2 regions of the Bacillus sp. JJ1127 genome follow, and region 1 is predicted to be linked to the other one. Evidence: riboswitches for the same ligand, from Rfam matches in the RefSeq annotation. Region 1 holds a riboswitch; the other holds the start of a gene.
The links. A riboswitch is a leader RNA that binds a small molecule or an ion and turns the genes downstream of it on or off. The one in region 1 is predicted to bind cyclic di-GMP.
Positions count from the first base shown of each region.

Region 2: linked by a shared signal. The riboswitch ahead of V7183_RS17805 (discoidin domain-containing protein) and the one ahead of V7183_RS20435 (methyl-accepting chemotaxis protein) in region 1 are both predicted to bind cyclic di-GMP.

Region 1 is NZ_JBALQK010000228.1:133-9,754, forward strand. It holds gene V7183_RS20415 (ABC transporter ATP-binding protein) at 263-1,012, opposite strand; gene V7183_RS20420 (ABC transporter substrate-binding protein) at 1,009-2,007, opposite strand; gene V7183_RS20425 (ABC transporter permease) at 2,004-2,780, opposite strand; gene V7183_RS20430 (MTH1187 family thiamine-binding protein) at 2,752-3,072, opposite strand; TPP riboswitch at 3,174-3,275, opposite strand; gene V7183_RS20435 (methyl-accepting chemotaxis protein) at 3,359-5,098, opposite strand; cyclic di-GMP riboswitch class I at 5,241-5,327, opposite strand; gene V7183_RS20440 (anaerobic C4-dicarboxylate transporter family protein) at 5,609-6,922, shown strand; gene ilvA (threonine ammonia-lyase) at 6,993-8,201, opposite strand; gene V7183_RS20450 (TPR end-of-group domain-containing protein) at 8,313-9,242, opposite strand; gene thiE (thiamine phosphate synthase) at 9,385-9,622, opposite strand, start outside.
Region 2 is NZ_JBALQK010000181.1:10,204-19,825, forward strand. It holds gene V7183_RS17765 (metallophosphoesterase family protein) at 1-412, opposite strand, end outside; gene V7183_RS17770 (MBL fold metallo-hydrolase) at 456-1,142, opposite strand; gene V7183_RS17775 (VOC family protein) at 1,160-1,540, opposite strand; gene V7183_RS17780 (helix-turn-helix domain-containing protein) at 1,593-2,456, opposite strand; gene V7183_RS17785 (hypothetical protein) at 2,713-3,003, shown strand; gene V7183_RS17790 (hypothetical protein) at 3,351-3,626, opposite strand; gene V7183_RS17795 (HD domain-containing protein) at 3,959-4,951, opposite strand; gene V7183_RS17800 (DUF4870 domain-containing protein) at 5,355-5,672, opposite strand; gene V7183_RS17805 (discoidin domain-containing protein) at 5,996-8,374, opposite strand; cyclic di-GMP riboswitch class I at 8,498-8,587, opposite strand; gene V7183_RS17810 (AraC family transcriptional regulator) at 8,935-9,387, shown strand.

The DNA of each region.
Region 1 (9,622 bases):
ATAGTGGCCTATTAGGGAAAGGCATCTATATAGTATTCATAAAAATATAAATATAACAACAACTATAGAAAAAGCACGCTTATATGCGCATCATAAAAGTGCTTATTCATACAATTCTCATGTAAGAGTTATCGAAAATCATATGAATCACAGAGAGAAGGCGTTAGCTTTTATCGCTAATGCCTTTCTTTTTTGTTCCGTTTTCTTTGAACATTTCTCTATAATAAAAAGCATCTGAACACTCTCTGTTCAGATGCTTTCTTTACTTTCTCATATAAGGAGCTAATATTCTTAAAATCTCCGTTTTATCTTCTTTTAGCTCAAGGGATGTTAACATATCCATCGTTCGAGGACGAGGTAAGTTAACTTTCACCTCACCTACAATTGCTGCTGGTCTTTGTGACATAATAAACACCCGATCAGATAGTAATATTGCTTCATCTAAGTCATGCGTTACCATCACAATCGTTTGTTTCTCTTGATGCCAGGAATCTAGAAGCCAACGATGCACTTCCATTTTTGTGAAAGCATCTAACTTTCCAAATGGTTCATCAAGTAGCATAATAGGTTTTTCACATAAATAAGTACGAAGGAAACTAATCCGCTGTCGCATACCACCAGATAATGCATCTGGATAATGATTTGCATATTCAGACAGACCAAATTGTTTTAATGCTTCCATTCCTTCTGCAAGACGCTCTTTCTTCGGCTTTCCCTCAATTTCCAATGGAAGCACAATATTTTGCAAAGCTGAACGCCACGGAAGCAGTAAATCTTGTTGCGGCATATAACTCACGATATCTTGTTTTTGGACAAGTTCGTCATTATACATTACCTCTCCACTAGTCGTCTCTTCGACACTCGCAATCATATTTAATAACGTACTTTTTCCGCAACCACTTGGCCCTACAAATGAAACAAATTCACCCTCGTGTATCGAAGCACTAATCTTCTCTAACACATTTTTCCCATCGAACGCCTTCACAACATCTTTTATTTGTAATCCGCTCATTTTTCACTTGGAAGGAATTCATTTGTAAAGGCATCTTTTACATCAATTTTCTTTTTAATAACTTTGTTATCATATAAGAAATTCATGTAATTTGTCCAAACTTCTTCCTTTTGTACTCCCCATGCTTTTGCATCATCCTGATATTTTGTACTTAACCACTTTTGGCTCTCTTGCACTAAATCTTTATTAATATCTGGTACGTTTTTGATTAAAATATCAGCAGCTGCTTTCGGATCCTTAATCGCAAAATTATATCCTTCCGCTGTGGCACTCATAAATTTTTTCACAAAATCTTTATCTTGTTTCGCATGCTTTTCACTTGTAATAATAACAGGGCTATAAAAATCTAGTGCTGGATCTAAATCTTTTACCATAATTGTATTTAATTCTTTTCCTTGGCGCTTCGCTTCGATGCCATCCCATCCATAGTAAATCCATTCAAAATCTGCGTCACGACCAATCGATTTAAAGAAATCTGTTTGTCCAAGCACAATTTTGTTTACTTTACTAAAGTCCGCTTGATGTTTATCCATAATTGTTTTTAATGTTGCTTCTTCCGCTGGTGCTCCCCAGCCTCCATAACGCTTGCCTTCAAAATCTTTCGGTGAAGTAATATTATCTTTTTTCAAAGATGCAAATGCAGATGTGTTATGTTGAATAATTGCTCCAATCGAAACAACTGGAATTCCCTCAACACGTGCAGATGTTACATTTTCTTGATAACTCACACCAAAATCTGCTTTTCCTGAAGCAATCATTTGCTCTGCTGATACATTATCACCCGGTTGAATAATTTCTACATCTAAACCTTGCTTCTTATAATAATCTTTCGTCTTTGCTACATATAAACCAGTATGGTTTGTATTTGGGAACCAGTCTAAAACAACTGTTACTTTCTTCCCTTTATCTGTACTTTCTTCTTTCTTCGCCGGATTACAACCAACGACACCTACTGCGAGTAGTGCAGCTAGCATAACTTTTAAGCCTTTTTTCATTTTCTGTCTTCCTTTCTGTATATCCATGGTGCTGTTATTCTTGCCATAAACTCTACGATAAAATACAAGAGCAATGTCACCATGACGATAATAGCTGCGATACCGAAGACACGAGCAGTTAAAAAGGATTTTGTCGCTCTTGTGAGCATAACTCCTAATCCTTCACTTGCTCCAAGCCACTCCCCAATAATCGCCCCCATCACACTATATGTGACAGCAATTTTTAATCCCGAGAAAAAATACGGAAGCACGGCAGGGAATTTTACCTTTTGATAGATTTGCCACTTTGTTGCACGCATTGTTTGTAATAACTTGAGCATGTTTTTATCTACCGTTTGAAAACCTTCTACGATGCTAAGGGCAATCGGAAAGAAGCAAACAAGAATAACAACCATCACCTTTGGTAACATGCCGTATCCGAACCAAATAATAAATAAAGGTGCGAGCACCACGATCGGAATCGTTTGTGAAATAACAAGCAACGGATTAATTAAAATGCGAAAGAGCGGAATAACATCCATAATAATAGCAATACTCGTTCCAAGCAGAATCGCAAAAAATAACCCGATGATAACCTCTTGCAATGTTTGCAGCGTATTTGGCAGCAATAAATCCTTCATTCCAATCAGTTCCTGTACAATAGCAGAAGGCTTCGGTAAAATCCACGATTCAATTTGAAATATTGAAACCGATCCTTCCCATATAGCAATGAGAAGGATAAGCCAAATCGTTGTAATTGTTATGTTAGATCGCTTCTGGTTTTTCATATTCATCACGATACTTCCATACCTTTTCATCAATCGTTACACCTGTACTTGGACGATAATGGATTTTAATAGAAGTAATAACTTCCTCTGCACCAGCATCGACGCAAGCTTGTTGTGCACGTTTAATGACATCAAGAAGTACGTCTAATTCTCCTTCCAGTGTTGTTTCCATCGCTCCTACTTCATAGCGAACGCCTGATTGTTGTACGACTTCAATCGCTTTATCAACAACTGCATATAAATCTTTCGTTTTTGCTTGCGGTACTACTGAAAATGAAATTGTAACCTGTTGTGACATGCTAAAATCCCCCTTGCGAAATATGTTTGTAAAAAGAAAAGGCTTTCCTACCATCACGTAGGAAAGCCTTGTATGCAAGTTATTATAAAATAACATATGCTACATCACTTTAAGTAACTCCCTACGCTGGCATTATCCAGATCAGGTTGAGGGTCGATGTATTCTTACATCCTCTCAGCCAATTGGCTCCCCGGTTCTTAATTCGTTTTCATTGTAGCATGATTTATTTTATTGAACAAACAAAAGAACAAGGTGTGGATTTTTACCACACCTTTTTTACATTCTATTAACTTTTAAATTCACCAATTAGTTCTTGTAATTCTTGAGCAAGCCAACTTAAGGATGTAGCTAACTCCGCGATATCTTGAACAGACATTTCTTGCTCTTTCATACTCTCTTCTACATTGCTGCTACTATTCGCATATGTCTTAGCAATATGGGACAATTCATCAACAACTTGAGCAATTCCTTGGCTGCTTTGGAAAATATCATTTGAATTACTAGAAACGTCTTTAACTTGATTCGTAACAGATTGTGCCGATTTTGAGATTTTTTCGAAGAAGGCACCACTGCTCTGGACAAGTGTAATCCCAGATTCTACTTCTTTCGAACCTTTTTGCATCGAAACTACAGCTTCTTCAGTTTCTGCTTGTGTTTCTCCAATTAATTTAGCAATATCTTTAGCTGATGCCTCAGTCTGTTCTGCTAGTTTACGTACTTCGTCTGCTACAACAGCAAATCCTCTCCCTGCTTCCCCAGCACGAGATGCTTCAATAGAAGCGTTTAAAGCAAGTAAATTTGTTTGATTCGAAATTCCTGTGATAACAGTTACAATGTCGCTAATTTGTTTTGAGCGATTTTCTAATGAATAAATAATAGAAGATAGATCTTGCACTGCACTTTGAATTAAGTTCATTTGGTTAATGATTTGATCAATGACTTCATTTCCTTCTACTGAATGATGCTCCATACCTTCAGACGCATTTGCAACCTGTTTAGCAGCACCTGTAATCTCTGCTATTTTACTTCCCATCTCATGTACAATATGTAAACATTTTTGTACAGAAGCTTCTTGAGACTGCGCTCCTTCATTTAAACCTTCCATAGAGCTTGCAATCTCTTGAACTGCCATGCTGTTTTCCTCTGTACTTGCTGATAGTTCTTGTGAAGAAGAAGAAACTTGTTCTGCCGTCTGCTTTACTTTATCAATAATCGATTTAAATTTTTCAATTGTAGTATTGAAATAGGTATTAATAATCCCAATATCATCTGGTCGCTCTCGTAATTGAATACTTAAATCTCCCTCACCTACTTTACGTAACCCTTCACGTAACTCTTGTAACGGAGCTAAAGAACTGCGGACAATAAAAAATTGAATTACAGTAGCAATTACTAATGAAATAGAAATAAAGATTAAGCCTTGTATAATAAATTTTTGCTTTGTACTAGGAACGATAGAAGCATCTACATCAGCTGCAACAACTGCAATAATGTTTTTTTCTTGATCAGTAATTGGTTCTAATATCGTTACCCATGTACCCAAATCATCTTTATACACTTCTGTCATTTGTGCCTTCTTCGTATCCATTACTTTATGGTATGCGTTCATCCAACGATCAGGCATATCAAAATAATCTCCTGGTTTCACATTTAGGGACTCTGCTACCTTGGTGCTTAAACCAACAATTTGCGGCTCACCCTTTTCATTCGTTTTTGGACCCATTACATATGCTTGTCCCACGCTTTTTAATTTTTTTGTAACCCCATCTAGTTGCTCCGTTAGCTTCTCTTTCTTCACTCTTTGACTTGCAGGGTCCTTCGCAATATCTTCAATCATTTGCTTGTCTAACTCATTTAATACAGTATCCCCTGTTTCAATAGATTGTCTTTCAAATAAAGACATCATGTTGTTTTGGAACATATTAAAACCGAGTACTCCCATACTTGCAACAAGGGTTAAAATAACAAGGACGGTTAATAATACATTTTTCTGTAAAAACGATAACTTGTGCCAATATTTCTTCATCAAAATTACCTCCTTTATTTTTCGTATAATAAGATATAGAAATATAAATAACACCCAGAAATGATAACACTACTCATTTAAGGGTGTGTACATAAAAAAAAGACCAATGTAAAAAAGCATTGGTCAAGACCAACCCTATCCGTCCGGTAACTGGCTAGCTTAGTCTATTTTGACCTTAGCTCCTATAGTTTTGCGCCCTCATGTTTCCATTAGTTTGCCTTTCTCGCTGAACGAGTTGAACGATATGGGAGTTTTATGAGAATTAAATATTCTCTTTCACAGGTTACAACATAAAAATTAAATTGTCCACTTATTTGCACATGTAAATATAAAATTCAAATAAAAAGTTTTATCAAAATAATTCTATAAAAAGAGTGAATGTTACTTTTTATGTGTTATATAATAAAAAAGGTTTATAAATAAAGGTTTCATTTGGACACTTTATTGATTTTTACACAAATTAAATTATCCAAAAATATCTAATCCTATGAATTTCGGAGGTAGTTTATCATGTTTTGGCTACAATTTCTTACTTTACTGCTCTGCATTTTCATTGGCGCACGCCTTGGCGGAGTTGGTCTAGGAGTAATGGGTGGAGTCGGTATGGCAATCCTCGTATTTGTCTTCCACTTGCAACCTACAGCTCCTCCTATTGACGTTATGCTGATGATTTTAGCAGTAATTACAGCTGCTGGTGCATTACAAGCAGCAGGAGGAATGGATTATCTTGTCCACCTTGCAGAAAAAGCATTGCGTAAAAATCCAAAGCGTATCACATTTTTCGCACCTATTGTAACTTATTTATTTACGCTGTGCGCTGGAACTGGTCATGTTGCCTATTCTGTACTTCCTGTTATCGCAGAAGTATCACGTGAATCAGGAATTAGACCTGAACGCCCGATGTCAATCGCCGTAATTGCTTCACAACAGGCAATTACAGCAAGTCCAATCTCGGCTGCAACTGTTGCTCTTTTAGCAATGCTAGCTGATTATAAAATTACATTGTTAGATATTTTAAAAGTAAGTATTCCTTCTACTTTTATTGCTTGTATGTTAGCAGCTTTTGTTGCTAGCAAAATGGGAAAAGAGTTAAATGAAGATCCAGAATACTTGAAACGATTAAAGGAAGGCATGATTCCTAAACTTGAAGAAAAGAAAGAGTTTGTAGGTACAAAGGGCGCCAAGTTATCTGTTATTCTCTTCTTATTCGCAACTATTTTTGTTGTTCTTCTCGGTTCATTCGAAGCACTTCGTCCAGGATGGATGATAGATGGAAAATTAGTTCGACTTTCCATGCCAAACACAATTGAAATGGTCATGTTAACAATTGCTGCTCTTATTATTATCTTCTGTAAACCAAATGTAGAAAGTATTGTATCTGGTAATGTCTTTAAAGCAGGAGCTACAGCTGTCGTTGCCATTTTTGGTATCGCTTGGATGGGAGACACATTCTTTAACGGAAACTTGAATATAATTCAAGGATCCATTCAACACTTAGTAACAAGTGCACCATGGCTATTCGCTATCGCACTATTTATCTTATCAATCTTACTATATAGCCAAGCAGCAACAGTACGTGCTCTCGTGCCACTTGGATTATCACTTGGCATTTCACCGGCACTGCTCATTGCAATGTTCCCTGCAGTAAATGGTTATTTCTTCATTCCAAACTACGGAACCATTGTTGCTGCGATTAACTTTGATCGTACTGGAACAACACATATCGGTAAGTATGTATTAAATCATAGCTTTATGATTCCTGGTCTTATCGCAACATTTACTTCCATTGGAATTGGAATGCTACTCATTTCAATCATGTTTTAATGAACGAAAAGCACAAACTTTTTTTCAAGTTTGTGCTTTTTTCATTTAATCAAACGTTTGTTTAAAACTTTCATTCAATAACCTCTACGTGATACCCTTTCCTTTCTATTCCACTTAATATTTCTTCAATATGATTTTTATCTTTCGTCTCTAATGACAAGTGGATCTGCGCATACCCTGGAAACACCTTTGTTCCAATTCGTTCTAAATGTATATTCAATACATTTGCTTCAAAGCTTGTTACGATTTCAAGTAAATGTTGCAAATATCCTGGTTTATCTTTAATCATTGTTGCAATATGAACAAAGCGTCCGGCTTCAACCATGCCATGCTCAATGATACGTGCAATAAAGTTTACATCAACGTTGCCACCACTTAAAACCGGAACAATTTTCTTCTCTTTCACTGGGATTTTTTGATAGAGTAAAGCAGCCAATGAACTAGCACCCGATCCCTCTACTAATAATTTATTGCGCTCAAGTAGCATTAACATCGTTCTCGAAATTTCCATTTCATCTACACAAAAAATATCATCCACATAACGTTGTACAAGTTGAAATGTTAAATCTCCTGGCCTTTTTACTGCAATACCATCAGCCATAGTCGGTGCACCATCTACTGTTATCACTTTCTTTTCTTGAAGTGATTGCTTCATCCCTGGACAAGCAAGTGCTTGTACGCCATATATTTTCACCGACGGTTTTTGCTCTTTAATCGCCATCGCAACACCTGCAATTAAGCCGCCGCCTCCAACAGGACAAATAACAGCTTCGACGTCATCAAGTTGCTGCATGATCTCTAATCCCACTGTACCTTGACCAGCAATCACTGCTTCATCATCAAACGGGTGAACAAATTTTGCACCCGTTTCTTCTTTCAAATCTAACGCATATGCCAAAGCATCATCAAATACATCCCCTTGTAGTTCCACATGCGCACCATATCTCTTTGTCGCAAGTACCTTACTTAGTGGTGCACCTTTTGGCATTACAATCGTGCAGGGAATACCCAGCATATTACTAGAATAGGCGACTCCTTGCGCATGATTTCCAGCTGATGCTGCAATAACTCCATTTTCTAATTCTCCTTTTTCAAGAGAAACCATCTTATTATAAGAGCCACGTACTTTAAAAGAACCCGTCTTTTGTAAATTTTCAAGTTTTAAATACACTTCATTATTTGCTAGCTCGCTAAATGTACTTGAATAATCTAGTGGTGTGATATGTACAATGCCTTTCATTTTCTCATAAGCAGCTATAATATCCTGTAAAGAAATCATGCATTCGCCTCCGAAACGATATATGTTCATATATATTAGTTTGAGCGACAAGATTTGTTTTATACGATTTTCTAACTCAAGCCCAATTCATTTTCAAGTATTTGTTATTATCTAGTTTGGTTCTACTATATATTGAACAGCTTCTGATAACAATTTTGTAAAATCATCTGGAAAAAGGTGCCCTAATCCTTCTTTCACAATTAGTTTACATTTGATATCATACTTCTCAAATATAGACATCAATTCAATTGTCTTCTTATAAAATGGATCTTTATCCCCCGTAATAATGCATCCTTTCAAATTAGCTACCTGCTTTGTCTGAATCAACTTTTCTATAGACTCTATGTCTCGAATAGCTGGTATAACAGCAATGAATCCCTTAGTAGCTAACAGATTATCATTTAAACTTAACTCTATTGCTAAGTTCCCTCCTTGAGAAGCACCAGCAATTATTATTTGTTCCATATTATACTTCTCTTTAAAGTCACGAAATGTTGTAGAAATATCATTTAGAGCTATATCGTGCTTATCCCAGCAATAAGAATTCACTCCATATATTTGTGAGGACTGCGGAAATCCTAAAATATACTGCAACCCATCATCATACCAATACGGTGCAAAATCATTTACATTCGAACCTCTCCAATGTAACGAAAATATTCCAGTGTTTGAATCTTCATTTCCATACACAAATAATTTAGAACTAGAATTCAATTGATGATTATTTAAAATAGCTTCACATTTCTTTACAATCAGTTTGAATTCTTCTCTGCTTTGTAATTCATGTAAGTCTGGATCACTCATTAAGGTATATGGATTCCACCAAACTCCTTTTGTTAAAGCTGCATTCAAAATAGCAAGAGCTTCCTCTTGTTTACCTTGGAGGGAATAAGCACATGCCTTCCAAAAACTCGTTTTATCTAGCCTTTCAGGGAAATCCTTTTGCGCTTTATGAATAAGTCTATGCATGGCCTCAAAATCCCTTTTTTCAAACAACTTGAACAGTTCATTTTGCAGCTCAACAAATTTTATTTTTATCACAAAGATTCCTCCCTTGTTTTTTCTAAATTATACCATTAGATCATTGCGATAAGACTGAATATTCAAAAGTAAATCTTTAAAAAAGATCACACAACACTTGCTATGTTGCGTGATCTTTTTTCATTCTGTCTCAATAAATAAATTATTTTTTTACTTGCTGAGCTAATTCCTTCGTACTTTCATACGCCGAATCCGCTAAACTAATTGCGGAAATAACGGAAACTCCATCTGCGCCTGCCTCGATAACAGAAAAAGCATTTTCAATTGTAATTCCACCAATACCAACAATCGGTACCCTGATCCCCTCTTCTCTAAAATGTCTTAGTCCTTCCGTCCCTTGAACTGCTTTTGTATCCTTTTTTGTATTTGTCGGGAAGATA
Region 2 (9,622 bases), on a different contig from region 1:
ATTTCATAATATCCTCTGTCTTTTTAAGCACTGCCCCACTAGCGTTCATTTCCTCTAACAAATATATTTCATCACTTGTCGATGTTCCGTGACAAAAATAGAAATCATCTGTTTGTAAGAAATTAGGTAAATTAGAAATCCACGTTTTGTGCTCATCCTTTAATAAATTCTGTACATATTGAACTGTTAAATTAGACGTATTAGGCTCTAATAAAATTCGTTCGCAATTCCCTTTAATACTTTGAACATTTTGGTTCATTAAAAGATCATAGGTTTCCAATGGAAATAAAGGACCATATAAGCTATCCCCTAAATTATAAATAGACTGAATCCCTCGGTTATTAATATCTGTTAGTACAGCTTGTAAGGCATCTTTATTTCCATGAATGTCAGCAATTATTGCCATTTTCATACCAATTACCCCTTCGGAATCTTTAGTTTCACGTTTACTTCATTTATAAAGTTAATTTCCCACCATGATAACAATAGTACGTTTCAGCTTTCAGATTCTTAATCTTTTCTAAAGACTGTTCTGCTTCCTCAGCATTTAAACAAAAATGTGGATTCGCAATGACCAAGTCATGGTTCTCATTAACAGCTGCATCACCTGTGATTACACTTTTTAAACTGGGAAAATATAATGAAATATGTCCTGAAGTATGCCCTGGTGTTGCTACTACTCTACATTTGTTACCTAAAATCATATCACCATCATGCACCTTTTCATCAATTGAAACATGCTTCAAATTCTTTAATTGCTGTATGAACCATTTACCAAATTCGATTTCTTCATTTGACATATTTCCTAGCATTTCTTCCGCTTGAACCAATCTTTCTGACTTCATTTCACCACTAATGTACTTTGATTCCACTTCACTAGCTATAATGTTAATCCAAGGATACTTTTCTTTGAAATCATATAAAGAACCTATATGATCATCATCATAGTGAGTAATGATTATATTCTTTAAATCCTTCACTTCATATCCATTTTTTAAAATTTCATTTTCAATTAAAGGTAAAAAATTTGTATACCCTGTATCGACCAATGTTAGTTCATTATTCAATATAATTAAACTTGGATAAATGTAATTTTTTTGTCCATTAAATTCAAATTCAATTGGTAGTTCTATTATCTTCATCTTTCTTCCTCCATTTTTTATTGAGCTTGTACTTCACTCATTAAAGCATGGGTATTCCCTTCTGTATCTTTGAAGAATGTCATCCATGTTTCTGTTTGTCCCATTTTCGCTACAATATGTGGTTCATCAATAAAAACAATTCCCTTGCTTAATAGTTCCCCATAAGTCTCTTTCATTTTTTCAACCTGAAAATAAATGACTGAACTAGATTGAGCAAATTCCTCTTTTTCTGGAAGACTTAAAAAGAGACGCAACCCGTTACATTCAAAGAATGCCATGCTGTCAGTATGAAATAGAAGCGATAACCCAAGTTTTTCTTTATAAAAATTAATTGCTTTATTTAAATCTTTAACTGGTACCCCAATTTGTCCGACTTTCTGAATCAAAGTAGCTTCCACTAAGAACCTCCCCTTTCAAATATCATTTCATTCTAAGAATATACGATTACACCTAGTATTTCTTATCCAAAATCACCTTTTTTCGAAATTCAATAGGAGACACCCCAACATGCTGCTTAAACATTTTGCTAAAAGATACGGGGTTTTGTAATCCCAACTCAAATGTTATATCAGTCATATTGAAATCTAATTTTGCTAAAAGCTTCTTCGCTTTTAGAATTCTAAACTCAGATATATGCTGATGAGGTGTTTTTCCATATATTTGTGAGTATGTTCGTAACAAATGATTGGGCGACAAACAAGCAATTTGGGCAATTTCATTCAATTTAATCGGTTTATCATAATAAGATCTTATATAATCATGGGCGATACTAATCCTTCTATACAATTCTTCTCTTGTAGAATTACGTATTGCACTTAATGATTCGACTTCTTTCCATGTATTGAAATGTTCCATTAGTATAATTTGCATGAACTTGTGAAATTGTTCTTCATAACCAATTGGATCATTCTCAAGAATAGGTAAGTTTTCCTTAAATTTTGTTATTTGAGACAACAAGGTTTTACTTGTATCATAAGTTTTTTCAAAGAATCCGATGCAACTCTTATCCTTAAAAGGATCGCCAAGAAGTTTATCGTTTGATTCTCTTAGTGAGTGAAAAATTTCCTCTGCAAATCCATCCTTAAAAAAGATACAAAAAGATTCTACTTCCTTATTTTCATCAATTGAAATGGTATAAGACCCTTCATTAAGGAGTAAATATCTACTTTCTTCGACAGCAAAAAAACCTTTACTCGTCTTGTAATGTGCTTTTCCGTTAGAAAATGTTTTAATCGATAATTGGCCGTTTCCCTCCCAATAAAACTGGTTACTTTTTGCATGTAAAACAAAATTGGTAGAATCTCTATCATTCATCATACCGTCTCCATGAGCATGTAATAATAACTGTCAGATAATTCAATTATACATAATAATAGGAGTTAAGCATAAAATCCTGTTACTTTTTATTCAACAATCAAGCGTGTTTGCTGAATAAGATAAAGTTTATGGTGTCTTAACATAAAAATTTTGAATCACTCTTAATTCAACTAACGGGCAGTTCGCCTTAACGGAGAATTGGTTTTTGTGATAAAATATTGAATATTCAAAAAATAACCAAGGGAGTTACAAAATGAAATCTAATAAGAAGGTATCTGAAATAATAGATTCAGTAGGAAACTATGAAGATGGATTCGAAGATATAATAGAATTATCCATGGGATGTAAATTCTCTAACTGCACTCATACAACCGAACCTAACTGTGCGGTTAAAAAAGCAATTTCTGAAGGCATTCTCTTAGATGAAAGATTTAATAACTATTATAGATTTATAAACGAGGCAAAATATGTTTCTGAGCAAAAGAATAAAACTAAGGCTATTGATTATATGAAACAACTGAAACTTTTTCAAAATCGTAGTTAAGAACATACTGGATCGCATAAGGTAACGGCTATCCAACTAAACAAATTAGAGCATTTCCCTATATAACTAACGCATGCGATAGCTCCATAAGATATTTTAAAGTCGGTTTCCCAATTTGAAAGTCGGCTTTTTTTGTTTTTCTATAACAAAAAGTGTAATAACTTAGCAGTAAGTAGTTCAGTTATTGTGGAGAAAATCTAAAATAACGAGCTAAATAACATATTAATTCACATGTTAATTTGCATAGTAAATAACACGCAAGAAAACTCAAAGTCCCTATGTAACTCTGAGCTTTACTTTTGTATGAGGCTTATTCAATTAAAGCCCCGTTAGTGAATTAATTATTTTCAGAAGAAATATTTAATACTCTGAGAAAATAAAACATAAAAAGCAAAAATTGCTAAAACCAAATCAATTAATGCTAACTTCTTATTTCCTTCTTTTAAACTTATGGTAAAACCATAAATACTTCTAACCATCCAAAAAGCCATCAAAAATAACCAACCAAAGTGGTCATTTGTATAGTTTTCATCAAAAAACATTTGGAATGCACCTAAGATTAATAAAATAAGTATGATATTAGTTCCAACCCTTAAAGCCCTATTTGATTTATTATTTTTCAATTTATCATCCTCAAATCAACAATCCCTCTTAAACTATCCTGCTTTTTAGCAGAACAAAGACAATTTTGCTTCTCATTATATTTTAACATAAACTACCTAATTCTTCCATTTACTTTTTAACACCTCGAGTGACAACCAAAATAACGAAGTGACAATAGTTGTGGTCATTTCATTAATTGGTATGCAATTTCACTTGTTAATTCAACAGTGAAAACAGGATAAACCTTTACATATCAACAAAAAAATCCTCAAGTAATAAAAATAAACACTTCACTTTTCCTAGATTAAACAGTGAAGTGCTTATTTAAGTTATTAACTAGTATTTAATTCACTCATGACTGAGAGCAAACTTTTATATATACGCCTCTTTCTATCGTTTGCTTTGCTTGTTCCGTCAACGTCTTGGTACTAGCCGACAAGTTAGATACGGGAACGAGTTGACTTGAGACGATAACAAGCGGATCGATCAGGCGCTGTTTTGTTGTTTGATGAACGTCATAACAAGATTGAGTCCCTTTCTCTACTTTGCTGTTACAAAGCGTATGCAGCATAGCTGCAATGCTGCTATCACCAGAGTCCTTTAACAAGCGAATTACATCCTCATCTTCTTTCAGAAAATCTTCTATAGACAGCACATTTTTTTGCAAAGCAAGTCTTAATGTTTTTGCAAGCTGATCATTCCCAAACATATTAAGCGGGTCCATGAGAAGCCCAATGACCTCTTTATAGTATGTGCTCACAAACCATTCCGCCGCTGATTGATCGCTGCAAACTATTTGTCCGTCAAAAGCCACAAGCTGGTCCAAAAAACAATGCGCCTCTTGTAGTGTTATATGACCATAAGCGTATAGGTCACGCAATGTATAATCAACACGATCCGCACATAATCGCGGAGCTGGCTGTTCCAGCAAAGTCCACTGGCTCTCATCAAGCAAGATACCCTCCCAGTCCAATCCAGCCTTCGCCAAAATGTCAGGAATTGACGATCGAGCAACGATCTGTTCATAAATCATTTCATGGTAATTTTCTTCTTTATGTCCAAGGACATAATCAATAACATGGGAAAATGCCGTATGCGAAACATCATGCAATAAAGCGGCCACTTGCTCTTCCAAGGAGCCTCCGAGTTTGTTTACAAGCATCATCGCGCCGATTGAATGGTCGTACCGTGTGTTGTTCCAATTTGGATTTACAAGATAGCTAGCACCACCTTGATAAATTCCTTTTAATCGTTGCACCGAATTGCTGCGAATAAGTTCTAACAGGACACCATCTATCTCAAATTCACCGTAGAGGGCATCGCTAAGCTTCAAAGTCATTGTCATTTTCCTTCTCCTTTCACCATACCTATCATGTCTTTAAGCCAAAACCGGTTGGCTAACTGCTTATCCTAGGTTAGTTTTACAGCCAATGTTAATCAGTACAAGAACAAATTCGCTCTTGTGCTCATTAACATCCACTGGAGAACAACATACTCTGTACCCCAATGCCTGCTGTATTTATCCTGGATAGCGCCTCATAATAAGATTACCATAATTAATGATGGATAGGAGTGAAGAAAAACGGCAAACCGGAAAGATTTCTGAAGGTTTATTAAAACGAATGCAAGGTGTTTGTCTTGTACAATATACAAATAATTAATAGTGATGAAAGAGGCTGCCCCGAAAGGTCGTTAAAAAACGACCTTTTGAGACAGCCTCTTAGAACTATAAGGTTAGTCTTTATACATTAAACTTCTTTTAACACCTTAATACCTTTTACTATATTCCAAATGAAATAGTAAATACTTAAGATAAAAGCAATAACAAACGTTCCGATTACGGCAATTCCAAGTGCATTTTCACCTAACGTACTAAATCCAACTGCTCCAGATATAGCAAGACCAATGATGAGTGTTACGCAAGGAATTAGATGTGTCCATAATGCTTTTTTCGCATGATATTTTACTTCTTCTTCTGCTACAAAGTAAATAATGATTGGTAATAGAAATGGTGCAAAGAAGATACTAAAGTAATTTAAAGAAGATAAGATATTATTTGCTTTCATGAGCTTCACCTCTTAAAAATTATTATGATTTCTTATATCCTTATTATCACATTGAAATAGTATATGAACTATCTAATAACCTTACGTTAAGATGACAGTTTTGTAAGATAGCCCATCCCATTTTCAAACGTATCCCGGCTGGACGAAAGTTCCGTTTGTTTCAACTCTTAAGTTGATAGCAATGTGGTGCTACCTCAAGTATTAGTATTTCCAAGTTTCGAAGATTCATTGCATGAATTCTCTAGTTTTTGCACCAGAACAAAAAAGAGACCGTAGCGAAAGTATAAAATACTTTTGCTACAATCCCATTCATCTTCCAACTACTAATTATATAATTTTATTTCTGAGGCTGAAGCAAATCCACTGTGTCCTGATACCACTTCAAGCTTCACATACTGAGCATCTACTTTACTGAAACTTGCATTCTTGGTAAGTTTATCATCTGCCCAAGTTCCAGTAGCAACCTTTGTAAAATTAACTCCATCTAGACTTGTGTATATATTATAACTAGTTATGTTACCATTAGAGTTACTGTCTTGTCTTGGAACATAAGCTAATTGTGATATGCTAGTAACTTCATTAAGCTTTATGGTAATGTATGGAGCCTTATCACTGCCATTCCATAACGTATGCCACATTGTTGCACCGTTTCCATCGATTGCATTTGCAGCACCATTATTAGCCGAAACTTCCTGACTTGAGACACCTGCAACTGATAAGTTTTTGTGCGGTATTAATCCTATTGCAGCAGTATCAGTAAACTTTAAGTTAACAGCATCACTTGCTGGATTTGAACCAACAGCAAATTTTCTAACTGTTAATGTAACATTTCCTGTTAAATCCGGTAAATTAGGAGCAACTGGATTATATTTTGTCCAATGTGAACCTTGGTCTATACTGAATTCCATCGTATCGTCTAGACCAAAAACTAAGTTCTCCTCATCATTTGAAGAAACATTAACTTTACCAGCTTTTCCAATTGGAATTAATAAAGGCTGCTCTGTTCCGATCACTCTTGTTAAAATGCCATCCGTTGAATTGATTGCTGAGATCTCTTCATTGCTCAGAAGCATATCATTGCTTGTAGTAGCTTTATACGTTTTTCCTCCATCAATACTGTATTCCGTATCGGGTTTAATTCCCATTAGTTTTCCTGCATTTGCTCCATCAAAACTAAAAGTAGCCAGGCCTAATCCTAAACTTGGCATTTGATCTTTAATTTTATTAGCTACTTGCTTTTGATTTACATCCGTTATTGCGTTAAATACATTTAATATATTTAACGTATACTGTTGAAGTTTTGCTCTATCATCTGTGTTCAGAACATGGCTTCTAATTTGAGTAAGAAGATCCATCATCGGTCTTGGCTCATTAGCAAAAGAAGAAATGATACTGCTGTTTAATTCTTGCCACTCAGCATCTGTTACATTTGGATTTTGTAACATAAGAGAAACGTAATCTTTCCATACTAAAACATTAGTTGGTAAAAGATTAGTAGCTATTTTATAAATTGCAATTTTCTTATCTGTTGAATTCATCACTTTCGCTAACCAGCGTAATCGCTCTGATTTATCTAGTTTTACTGGGGTACGTTCAGCATCTTCAAATAGTAAGATGTAAGATACTTGATTTCCCAAGCTATTATCTGACCAAGGAATAACAGTTACATCATGACGGCCCGATTCACCCCATCCCGATATATCATTTCCTAAATGCCAAGAAGATGGTTTGTCATTCCATATGAGTGCACAATGCCCAGGTTGTGTAACAGGCATAGCGGCCACACCAAAGGCTTGACTTACTTGTACACCAAACTTCGAAATATTACCGCATACCCCGCCAAATCTGTAAATGGAAGAAAGATTCCAACCTACACCGTAGAATGCATCATTCCCAGCTTGAATGCTAACTCCATCTTTGTTATTTGTTACATACTGAATCAAATATGCACTTGTTCCGATCTTATCTTGACTTTTAAGTTCTGGATGCTCCGTATTAATCATGTTTCTTGCCCAAGTTAAATCTTCTTCTGGTGACCAAGTATTCACTACTAATCTTAAATGCCAAACATCATATGTTCTAAAGACTGGAAGTAACTCATTATTTTGATCTGCTGTTTTATAATATTGGTACCTCGTTAATGGATCAATAGGTTTATTATTTGTCCAATATTTTATAGGTTCAGCATGAGCTAACGATGTAGCTATCGCTAATTTTAAATACAATCCTTCATGAGAATCTGCATCCGTATTCCAGATTGTATTCCATATCTCAAGTGCATTTACTGAATTCTTTGCAGTTGGACTGCCACCTTCAAGAAACGTACTCATTACCCCTGTATTTTTCATAACCCAATTAAGAAAACTCTGATGAGCAGCATCTTTTTTAGCGAATGTATCCATTGCTGCAGCACCTGTTTGTGATATGAATTGCCACTGAGCCAAAGCTGCTGCAAATACTGGGTCTGTAAGCTTACTTTTCAAATTCGCTTCAGTGAGTTCCCCAACCTTTTCATTTAAATATGTTGTAAGATAACTCAAATGATCTTCAAAATTACCATTTGCAATTGCCTGATCTGTCTTTTGTTTCAATGTTGTTTGAGTCAACGACACCGTTTCAGCTGAAACTTTTGTATAAGGAATCGTAACAAAACTCCCTGAAATAAGTGACATAGTTAATACTAAAGATAAAGTTCTTTTCAAAATAAGCCCCCCTATTTTTTGTTTTTAAACGATTACCTTTGTGTCTATCCCCCCTCATGTAAAATAATTCTAGGACCTGAAATGACCCTAAAATTTGTAAGATTCGCAATTCTTTTGACATTTTTCGACAACTGGCTGACATAGTGAGTGAAATACACCTTAGTCCCTATAGCTTTGTGTCATTAGCTTTCACTAATTTCGCCTTTACCAAGATGCATCTTTCAGTTTGAATATACCAAAAGTCCAATTATATTTATAGACTTTTATAATTAATGTAACTATTTTTTTAAAAATTTAATTAAGGCCCGACACGCATGCCAATCAAGCTACCATTTTGAAGTGCCCCCAAAACGAAAATTTCATCCTTTCATAGGTGTCCATGTGAATTAAGCTCATTTTTTTTCGTTTTGGGGTAATTCTGAATTCTTAAGTTGATGGCGATGTGACGGGACTCCTTAAATAAGAAAATTAACAATTTTAAAAATATATTTGATTATATTTTTAAATCATAATAGCATTCGAAGTGTAGCAAATATGAATAAAGAAAGGAAAGAGAAACTATGAATATGAAAGTCGAAACTCTTCCAAAATATCGCATTGCCTATGTACGCCAAGTTGGTCCATATGGTCCTGCTAACATGCAAGCAATGGAAAAGTTAAAGAAATGGGCTGAGGAGAAAGATCTTATTAAATCGGCAATAATACTTGGAATTCCACAAGATAACCCTGAAACAACACTTCCTGAAAATTGTAGATATGATGCTTGTATTGTGATTTCAAAAGATTATCAAATTGATGATTCAATTTGCGAAGGGGAACTTTCTAGTGGAAAGTATGCTATTTTCACAATCAAACATACAGCGGAAGATATTCAAAAAGCATGGGCTGAAATTTTCCCAGCTTTACACAACAATGGCTATCAAATTGACAACAAACCGATTTTAGAAAGATACACGAGTGAGATGATTAACAACCATTATTGTGAAATATGTATACCTGTAAAAGCGTTATAAAAGAAGAAACCATTATATATAAATACAAATTGAAGAACCAACATAAACCCTTTCTTTTTAGGTGGGAAAGAGCATCCAGCCATGCATAGAAGCGGTCAGATCCTCTTCCTGCCCCACGCCAAGTTAAAACAAAGAGAGAGAATGAGCGCAGGTCACTTTTTGTTCTTCATAGCCGCGACTTATATGTTGGAAAACCAAAATGGATATATATATACAAACAGCTCAAAAACTGTAC